Regions from separate parts of the Sphingomonas fucosidasi genome, predicted to be linked through region 2. Evidence: riboswitches for the same ligand, from Rfam matches in the RefSeq annotation. Region 2 holds a riboswitch; each other region holds the start of a gene.

Region 1 (3,272 bases), on a different contig from region 2:
TCGGAACCGGCTGATAGACGCTCCCGATCCGCCAGGTCATATTGTGCAGCCGCTTGTCGAGCGCTAAGGTTTCCGTGCTGGCGCCGCCCGGATAGTCGATCGACCAACGGCGTATCCTGTCGCGTTCGTAGCGCACGCCGCCGACGATCGAGACGTGCGTGCCGAGCTTCAGCCGGTCCTCGGCAAAGACCGCATATTCGTCGATGCGCGTGCGATAGCGCGGTGCGATCCCCTGCGTGTCGACGATCAGACCGGGATCGAACGCGAAAGGATCGACCTCCGAAACCTGCGGGTCCGAACCGAAGTTGTGGGAGTAGGTGAGTTTGATGAGGTTGACGTCGAAGCCCATAACAAGGTCGTTGCTGACGCCATCGGCGATGCCTGTCCAGAGCGTCACGCTGCCCTGATCGCCCCATTGCGTCTGGTCGTGGACGATCCCGGTCATGTCGGTGCGCAGGACGCGGCCGGGCGTCCCGGCGTTGGTGCTGCCGTTGGGGCAGACCCCGCCCGCGGCGATCCAGCAATAGCTTTCGAGATTGAGCCAGTAGCGTTTGGACGTGAGGCGATAGGCCTGGTTGCTGACGGTCAGTGCATCGCTCGGCGTCCAGTCGACCTGCAGGCTGGTGCGGTTGTCGCGGTAGCGGATAAAGCCGTCGCGCGTGTTGTAGTTGCGTTCCCGGATGCGGTCGTCGAGCCGAGCGTCGATCAGCGGCGTGCCGAAATAGCGCATCGGCTTCTGGTCGCCATAATCGTCCCGCGCGGTGACGACGAGCGTGTCGGTCGGTGCCCAGCGAAGCGTGCCCGACACCGCATGGCTGCGCGACTGGCCACGATCGACATAGCCGTCCGATCGGCGATAGCTGCCATCGATGCGGTACGAGAGGCGCTCGGTGATCGCCCCCCCTGCGCCGGCTGCCACATGGAAGCTGTCCTGCGAGCCATAGCCGATCTCGCCTTCAATCTGGGTCCGCTGCGTATCGGGTTTGCGCATCAGGACATTCACCGCGCCGCCCAGCGCGCCCTGGCCGTAGAGCACGGAGGCCGGGCCGCTCAGGATGTCGATACGCTCGACCATCCACGGATCGGTGGGAAAGGTGATCGTGCCGGCAGCCGGGAACAGCCTTATGCCGTCGATGAGCTGGAGCACGGATCCCTGACCGCTGAAGCCCCGCGCGGCGAGCGCGGTGCCGCCGTTGCCGGGGTTGCCGGCGTTGCTGATGCCCGGTGCGCGGCTCGTCGCGTCGATCACCGACAGGTCGCCGCGCGCGCGGATCGTGGCGCCGTCGATGACCGAGATCGTCGCGGGAGTCTCGAGCGGCGTGAGACCCAGGCGGCTGCCGGTCGCGTTCGGCGTGGTGAGCGTGTCCTGTGCATGCTGGCCGACAACCAGAATGTCCTCGTTGTCGGAAGTAGGCGCGGACTGAGCGTTGAGCGGTGCTGCGAACACAGGCGACAACAAAGCCCCTGCAAACGCGAAGCGAGACGATAGGAACGGCATTACGGTAATCCCCGGGGCGTCGAGCGAACCCGGCAGGGACCTTCCGCGAACGGCCGACATCCGCGCCAGCCGGACGCCATCGCGACCGGCACGCATGCCCGTGCGGCCCCCACCGCACACGTCGTCGCTCGACGGAGTACCGTGCCTCGGCCACCCCCTGGGCCAGGCAAGAGCGACCAGACGCCGGCAGGTCTCCTGGCTCACGGGTCATCACACGATGCACGGCCTTCCCAGGCCCTCGTGACGTAACGTCTGGCCCAGTGGCTGCCCCTTCTATGAAGGAAGAAGCGATATGCATCGCGCTCGCCGCTTACAGTTGCAGGGACAGCCTCGGATTCAGGCGGCGAACCACCCTCACCGCGTTCCCTATTAAGCCCCTCTCGGGACACCGACGCGATCATGCCGGCCTGCTTCAAAAGCAGATCAGCGGCGCCGATGTATCCCGATCAATGCCTCTGGGCAATCGCCATGCCCCAAAGCCACGACCTGACAATTTCGCCGCGGCTTTAAGAGACGGCGAGATTGTAGCCACCAGACAAGCTCGTCGAACCAATGCTCGCTCGTCGTACCTTTCGCATGCAGGCAGAACCCGTGGCCACCGCGCTCGTACCGGTGCAGTTCGGCCGCAGCTCCTGCCTGTCGCCGTGCAGTGCAGATCAGCACGGCCAGATGGCGTTTCGTCAGACGATGCCGGCCGGCGTGCACACGGAGCGGCTATCGCTGGCGGCGCGGCGTGTCGCTTGGACATTCCGCCTTGGTATCTGGCCGGTATTTGCCGGCAGAGCGAACAGCCCTGCCGCGGCGCAACCAGTGAAGAAGGCCGGTCGCGAATAGCAGCGTCGGCACGAAGCCCAACAGGACCGCGAGGATCCGCGTCGCCATTCCGCCGACTGTCCCGTCGTGCAGCGTGCGTATCCAGCTCACCAGGAAGGTCCCGGTGCCGGCGCGCCGAACATCGTGCACCGCCAGCACCCGGCCCGAAGGCTGATCGACGAAGACGTAACTGCCGGGGAAGCGTGGGTGAGGATCGCCGTCCACCTGAAGTCGCACCCTGATCGGCGCATCCCGCGCGCTGGGCACATCCACGAAGACGATCCGGCCGTCAGGCAATGCCCGGTGCGCTATCCCGAACGCGCGAACGATCGTGATCCGGCCCGCTCCATCATCGACCGACTTCGGCGCGGGTATCGCCGCAGGTCGGAACAGGGCTTGCGTAACGGCAGGCAGAGCCAGCAACACGCCGGTCGCGACGAGCACGAACAGCAGCACCATGTTCCACAGGCCGGACAGCTTGTGGAGGTCCCGCAGGCGACGGATCGGTGCGGCGTCGCGCTTGAAGGCGAGCGCCTTGCGCCAGCGTCCGCGCGGCCACCAGGCCACCACGCCACTGATCAACAGCAGCAGCATCGGCACCCCGGACCAGCCCACCACCTGACCGCCGATATCCCCGGCAAGAAGGGCCATATGAAGTTGGTAGAGCCAGCTCATGAGATAGCCGCCCCACGGTTCGGCACGAACGATGCGCGTGCCATCGGCCGAGAACCATACCATCATCCGGTCGCCGTGGTGGCCGGGCGCCGGATAATAGCGCGCCGGGATCGCACCGCCTTCGCCCGTTGCTTCAAGCGTCCACTTGCCGCCTGTGTCGTGCCAGCGTGCCCGCCCGGTCGCCAGCGCGCGATCCCAGACGCGTGCGTTCAAATCGGGCGCAGGATCGTCGCGACCGGCCTGGATCGCAGGATGAAGCGCCGTGTCGATGCCGGTGTAGAAGACG
Region 2 (3,272 bases):
ACGTCTTCTCGGGCGGGCTCGACGTCACGCCCAATCCGAGGCTCCGGCTGTCGTTATGGGGCAACGGTCAGTCGAGTTACGAACTCAACCCCGCCAATACGCAGGGGCGATACGGCGATTACGTCGTGCTCAACGCGGACGTGGCGTACAAGCTGACGCCGAGGATCGAGATTTCCGGGCAACTGAAGAACCTCGCCAACACGCGGTACGAATATGTCTGGTACGACGGCACGCAGCGGCTTCATGCGCCGGCGGATCCACGATCGCTGTTCGGCGCGGTCCGGTTGACGCTCTGATGCCACGCCGGCCGCCGCTGCGCGTGATCGTGCGGCGTATCCACCTCTGGCTGGGGCTGTCGATCGGCGCGCTGTTCGCGTTCGCCGGGCTGACCGGCAGCATCCTGGTCTTCTATCCGGAGATCGACGCAGCGCTCAGCCCGGCGTTGCGCGCAGTGCCGGACGGCGCCCGGCCGGTATCGTGGCAGGCGGTCGTCGACACGCTCCACCGCGAGCATCCCGCCCGCACCGGCGCATGGCGGATCGAGGTCACGACGGACGGCGGCGCGATCTCGGTCCGCTATTACCGGCCGAAGGAAACCGCCGGTCGCGACTTCGCGCCCCTGCTCGCCTGGATCGACCCGGTCCGGCTGACGACGATCCGCACCGGCTTCTGGGGCGATACCATCGTCACCTGGATCTACGACCTGCATTACCGGCTGTTGCTGGAGAAACCCGGCGGCATCGTCATGGGGATTGCGGGGATCGTCATGCTGCTGATGATCGCCAGCGGGATCTGGGCGTGGTGGCCGCGCCCTGGCGTCTGGTGGCGCGCGCTCCGCTTCAAGCGCGACGCCGCCCCAATTCGCCGGCTCTACGACTGGCACAAGCTGATCGGCCTGGCCGGCGCGATCCTGCTGCTCGTCGTCACCGCGACCGGGGTGATGCTCGACCTCCCCGACCAGACGCGCTCCGTAATCGGACGCGTCTCACCGCTATATCAGATGCCGCCGCTGATGGTCGTTCCGAACGGAGACCGCCTTCCCGTCGACCAGCTGGTCACTGTCGCCCAGCACCGCTTTCCAGGTGCCGCACTCGCCTGGATCGAAACCCCCGCCTCGCCTACCGGCACCACGCGGATCAATCTCGCGCAGGACGGCGAGCCAAGCCGCCGCTTTCCGCGCACTAACGTCTGGCTCGATCCCCATACCGGCGCCATCCTAGCGACCCGCGACGGACTCGCCGAGACACGCGGCGACATCATGATGAACTGGCTCCACCCGCTGCATGGCGGCGAGGCGTTCGGACTGGCAGGACGCGTCCTCGCCTTCGTCGCCGGAATCGTTCCGATCGCGCTGTTCGTGACCGGACTGCTGCGCTGGCAACGACGGCGAAACCCGCGAAGGACGATTGGCACCCGGCACGAACCCGGCTAGCACGACGATCGAGCGGCCGGTTCGACCGGTGGCTCGCTAGATCGCGTCGGTGCCCGGAAGGGCTTGATTGGGAATGCGGTGCGGACGGTTCGCCGTCCTATGCCGCGGCTGTCCCTGCAACTGTAAGCGGCGAGCGAAGCGCACGAGCCCTCTGCGCGAGGGCAGCCACTGGGCCGAAAAGCCTGGGAAGGCGTGGGCGCCGAGCCTTGACCCGCGAGCCAGGAGACCTGCCGGCGTCTGGTCGCTCTTGTCCCGGTCCAGGGGGTGGCCGAGGCACGGTGAACGCCGCCTGCGTGACACTGGCTGAGCGACGACCATGTGGCGGGGTCCGCATCGGTGTCGTGCGTCGGCCGCTCATGGCGTCCGGTCGTCGCATGACCCGGCCGTTCGCGGCAGGCCCCCGTCCTCGTCGGACGCTGCGGGGCTATTGCATGACGACTTTGACGATTGAGCGACCGACGCGGGTTTCGACACGCAAGCGCATCGGCTGGATGTTCTTAGGCCTGATCGTGGCCAACATCGCGGCGTGGTGCTGGGCGTTCTCGCTGTTCCACGCGCAGCCGCTGATGCTCGGCACGGCCTTGCTGGCCTGGGGCCTCGGCCTGCGGCACGCAGTCGATGCGGACCACATCGCCGCGATCGACAACGTGACGCGCAAGCTCATGCAGGACGGCCATCGCCCGATCGCGGTCGGCTTCTGGTTCGCGATCGGCCATTCGGGGATCGTCCTGATCGCCGCCGTCGCGATCGCGCTCACCGCCAGCGCGCTGTCGCAGTTCGAGGCGTTCAAACAGGTCGGCGGCGTCGTCGCGACGACGATCTCCGCGCTGTTCCTTTTCACGATCGCCGCGATGAACCTCATCATCCTGCGCTCGGTCTGGCGCACCTTCGGCCATGTCCGCGGCGGCGGGACCTATGTCGAGGAGGATCTCGACCTCCTGCTCGGCAACCGCGGGCTGCTCGCGCGACTGTTCCGGCCGATGTTCCGGCTCGTCACGCGAAGCTGGCACATGGCCCCGCTCGGCTTCCTGTTCGGGCTCGGCTTCGACACCGCTACGGAAGTCGCGATCCTCGGCCTTTCCGCAAGCCAGGCCGCCGACGGTCTCTCGATCGGCATCGTGCTGGTGCTTCCCGTACTGTTCGCGACCGGCATGGCGCTGGTCGACACCGCGGACGGCGTCGTCATGCTCGGTGCTTACGAATGGGCGTTCGTGAAGCCGATCCGCAAACTCTACTACAACATCACCATCACGCTGATCTCCGCAATCGTCGCGATCGCAATCGGCGGGATCGAGACACTGGCGCTGCTTGGCGCAAAGCTGGGCTTGACCGGCGGCATCTGGGATCTGGCGGCCGCACTGGGCGAAAATTTCAACGGCCTCGGCTTCGCGATCATCGGCCTGTTCGTCCTCTGCTGGGTGCTGAGCTTCGCGATCTACCGCTGGAAACGCTTCGACGAGATCGAGGTGAGGCACGGGTAGCCGCCCCCCTCCGTCACCCCGGACTTGTTCCGGGGTCCACCGTCCCGCAAACTCACAACTATCGAGTATGCGGAACCGTGGATGCCGGAACGAGCCCGGCATGACGAACGCAAGGCGCATTGGCACACTCGCCAAATTCCTCTAACCCACCACTGAGGCTCGGTTTCACCGAACCTCACAGATCGCGCCGGTGCCCTTCGGGGCTTGAATGGGAATGCGGTGCGGGAGGGTGTCCTCCCAATGCCGCAGCTGTCCCTGCAACTGTAAGCGGTGAGCGAGACGCACACGCCCTTCGTTTCGGAGGGCAGCCACTGGGTGAAAACCTGGGAAGGCGTACGTCGAGCTTCGACCCGCGAGCC
Region 3 (3,272 bases), 210 kb from region 2:
TGCGGCAACCACCGCGCCTGCGATCGCCGCCAACTCGCGCCCACCAAGCCGCCGCAAGATCTCGAACGGCGTGGCCAGCGCGTCGCGGTGCAACGCGACCCCGGCTTCGACCACCGCGATCTTCCGCGCGATGCCCTCATCATCGACCCCCGTACCCGGCCCTACCCAGTCGCTCGCCGACCCGCCGAAGCTCGCCAGGCACAGCGCCGCGGCGGTCGTCGAATTGCCGATCCCCATCTCGCCGAGCACGACCAAGTCCGGCACATCCGCGACCGCCGCCGCGCCAGCGTTCAACGCGGCAAGGCACTCGTCCTCCGACATCGCCGGCGCTTGCGTGAAATCCGCGGTCGGGCGATCGAGGTCGAGCGACACGATCTTCAGCTTGAGGCCCGCCGCTCGCGACAGCGCGTTGATCGCCGCGCCGCCAGCCTCGAAATTGGAGACCATCTGCGCGGTGACCGAGGCCGGAAACGCGCTCACACCGCGCGCGACGATGCCGTGGTTGCCCGCGAACACGACCGCGCTACCGCGATCGAGCCGCGGCAGCGGGTTGCCCTGCCACCCGGCCATGAAGACCGCGATATCCTCCAGCCGCCCGAGCGACGCAGTTGGCTTGGTCAGTTGGCCTTGCCGGGCGACCGCAGCGGAGCGCGCCGTAGCATCCGCCTGCGGCAAGCCGTGCAACGCCGCGAGAAACGCGGCGGGCGTCGCGAACGCGGTCATTCGACGACGAAGCCCGCGGGCGGCGTGCGGGTGATGAAATGGCCTTTCACGCCCTGCGGCCATTGCTTGAACGGCACCTGCCCGAACGCGCTTTCGCCGTAGAGCTTCGCGTAATCGAGGATCGCGCGTGCGGAATCCTCGGTCGGTTCGAACCGGCCGAGCACATAACCGACCTTGGCGGGTGCGCGCAGGTGGATGGTGCAGAAATCCTGGCATGCGAACAGGCACGGCATCTCCTGCACCGCAACGTCGGCATAGGCGGGATCGCTTGCCTGCACCGCTTTCAGCGCGCTCACCAGCCTTGCGCCGCCGCGCTGGCCCTGCTCGTCGTCGCGCGCATCGGCGGAATGGCGGCACGTGTTGCACGCAACCACCGCGACGCCGTCTTCGACCGGCTTCAGCATGTCCGTTCCCGGACGATCTCAGAACGATTTATACTAGGCATAGGAACCCCTTCGGACAGTCGGACCCGCACCGCACGAAGGGCGAAAGGCGCACGCCTCCGGCCTCCGCGAAACGCGAAGCGATGTCGTCGCTCGGGGTGTTACCCGTTCGTTCGGCGCACCCTGGCCGGACGAAAGACGACCGCGACGGGCAGGTCTCCTGGCTCGCGGGTCAACGCCGTCCGCGCCGCCTTCTCGGGAGTATCCCAATGGCATGTGGCACGATGGCTCGCCGCGTACAGTTGCAGGGGCAGCCGGGTGTTTCCCGTTCCCATTTCATTTCCCTAAGCGTTGCCGCCTCGGGAAAACCTGTCGCGGGTCGAGCGATACGCGGGAGGCTTGGGGGACGCAAGATAGCGGCGCGCGTTAGGTGCTCTCGCCAGCAGTTCCACCAATCCGCTCGTCATCCTGACGAAAGTCAGGACCCAGGGTAACGGGCGGCGACCTTCGTGGCTCTGGGTCCTGACTTTCGTCAGGATGACGGAGCGTTTTTGGCTAGCGCCGTGACCTGCAGAACGTTCGCGTGAGATCGGCCTAAAACTCCACGCCAGCCTGGGCCTTCACCCCCGATCGGAACGGATGCTTCACCTGAGTCATCTCGGTGACCAGATCCGCCACCTCGATCAGCGCATCCGGCGCGTTCCGCCCGGTCACCACGACATGCGTCATCTCGGGCTTCGCCGCCAACACCGCCAGCACCTCGTCGACCGGCAGATACTCATACCGCAACACGATGTTCAGCTCGTCCGCCACTACCATCGCATAGGATGGGTCGGCGATCATCCGCTTCACCTCGTCCCAGGCCTCGCGCGCCACCGCGATGTCGCGCGCGCGGTCCTGCGTATCCCAGGTGAAGCCCTCCCCCATCGGCTTGAATTCGCACAGGTCCGGGAACGCATCGAAGATCGCCTTCTCGCCGGTCGCCATCGCGCCCTTGACGAACTGCACCACACCGACTTTCCGCCCATGCCCGATCATCCGCACCGCCATGCCGAACGCGGCGGTCGACTTGCCCTTGCCCTTGCCGGTGTGGACGATGATCAGGCCCTTCTCGATCGTCTTGCTCGCGACGATCCGGTCATGGACCTCCTTTCGCTTCGCACTCTTGGCATTCTGCTCGTCGTCGGTCCGCATGATCATATCCTCTCGTCCTCCCGATGGCGGATCGCGCCGCGCGGCGCTAGAGGACCGAGCATGCTCCGCATCACCGACCTCAAGCTCCCGCTCAACCACGCCGACGAAGCGCTCCCCGCCGCGATCCGCGACCGTCTGCGCGTCACCCCGCGCGACCTGATCCGCTACACCATCGCTCGCCGCGCACATGACGCACGCGACAAGATGGACATCCACCTGGTCTATTCGGTCGACGTCACGCTGAAGAACGAGGACACGGTCCTCACGCGGTTCCGCAAGGATCGCCACGTCCAGCGCACACCGGATACAGGGTACCGCTTCGTCACGAAAACCGGTCCGAGCTACAAGGGCCTGCGCCCGGTGGTCGTCGGCGCGGGACCTTGCGGATTGTTCGCCGGCCTGATCCTCGCGCAGATGGGGCTGCGGCCGATAATCCTCGATCGCGGCAAAGTCGTCCGCGAGCGCACCAAGGACACCTGGGGCCTCTGGCGGAAAAGCGTCCTCAACCCCGAATCCAACGTCCAGTTCGGCGAAGGCGGTGCCGGCACCTTCTCCGACGGCAAGCTCTGGAGCCAGATCAAGGACCCGCGCCATCTCGGCCGGAAAGTCCTGACCGAGTTCGTCAAAGCCGGCGCGCCGCCCGAAATCCTGACCGAAGCGCACCCGCATATCGGCACCTTCCGCCTCGTCACGATGGTCGAGAGCATGCGCGAGACGATCGAGGCGCTGGGCGGCGAATACCGCTTCTCCACCCGCGTCGACGGTCTCGACATCATCGAGCAGGCCGGTACGCGCCAACTTCGCGGCCTCCACCTTAGCACCGGCGACTATCTCGAAGCCAACCACGTCGTCTTCGCGGTCGGCCACAGCGCGCGCGACACGTTCGAGATGCTCCATGCCAAGGGCGTTTACGTCGAGGCGAAGCCGTTCTCGATCGGCGTCCGCATCGAGCATCCGCAGTCCTGGATCGAC

What was found. Region 2 has a riboswitch for cobalamin ahead of U1737_RS02310 (HoxN/HupN/NixA family nickel/cobalt transporter). Riboswitches for the same ligand answer to the same signal wherever they lie in the genome.
Region 1: linked by a shared signal. The riboswitch ahead of U1737_RS05165 (TonB-dependent receptor) and the one ahead of U1737_RS02310 (HoxN/HupN/NixA family nickel/cobalt transporter) in region 2 are both predicted to bind cobalamin.
Region 3: linked by a shared signal. The riboswitch ahead of U1737_RS03185 (DUF1636 domain-containing protein) and the one ahead of U1737_RS02310 (HoxN/HupN/NixA family nickel/cobalt transporter) in region 2 are both predicted to bind cobalamin.

What each region holds. Positions count from the first base shown of each region.
Region 1 is NZ_JAXOJR010000002.1:356,155-359,426, forward strand. It holds gene U1737_RS05165 (TonB-dependent receptor) at 1-1,498, opposite strand, end outside; cobalamin riboswitch at 1,667-1,906, opposite strand; gene U1737_RS05170 (PepSY-associated TM helix domain-containing protein) at 2,213-3,272, opposite strand, start outside.
Region 2 is NZ_JAXOJR010000001.1:522,237-525,508, reverse strand. It holds gene U1737_RS02320 (TonB-dependent receptor) at 1-296, shown strand, start outside; gene U1737_RS02315 (PepSY-associated TM helix domain-containing protein) at 296-1,432, shown strand; cobalamin riboswitch at 1,463-1,681, shown strand; gene U1737_RS02310 (HoxN/HupN/NixA family nickel/cobalt transporter) at 1,864-2,913, shown strand; cobalamin riboswitch at 3,085-3,272, shown strand, end outside.
Region 3 is NZ_JAXOJR010000001.1:728,911-732,182, forward strand. It holds gene cobT (nicotinate-nucleotide--dimethylbenzimidazole phosphoribosyltransferase) at 1-723, opposite strand, end outside; gene U1737_RS03185 (DUF1636 domain-containing protein) at 720-1,127, opposite strand; cobalamin riboswitch at 1,300-1,494, opposite strand; gene cobO (cob(I)yrinic acid a,c-diamide adenosyltransferase) at 1,701-2,306, opposite strand; gene U1737_RS03195 (NAD(P)/FAD-dependent oxidoreductase) at 2,361-3,272, shown strand, end outside.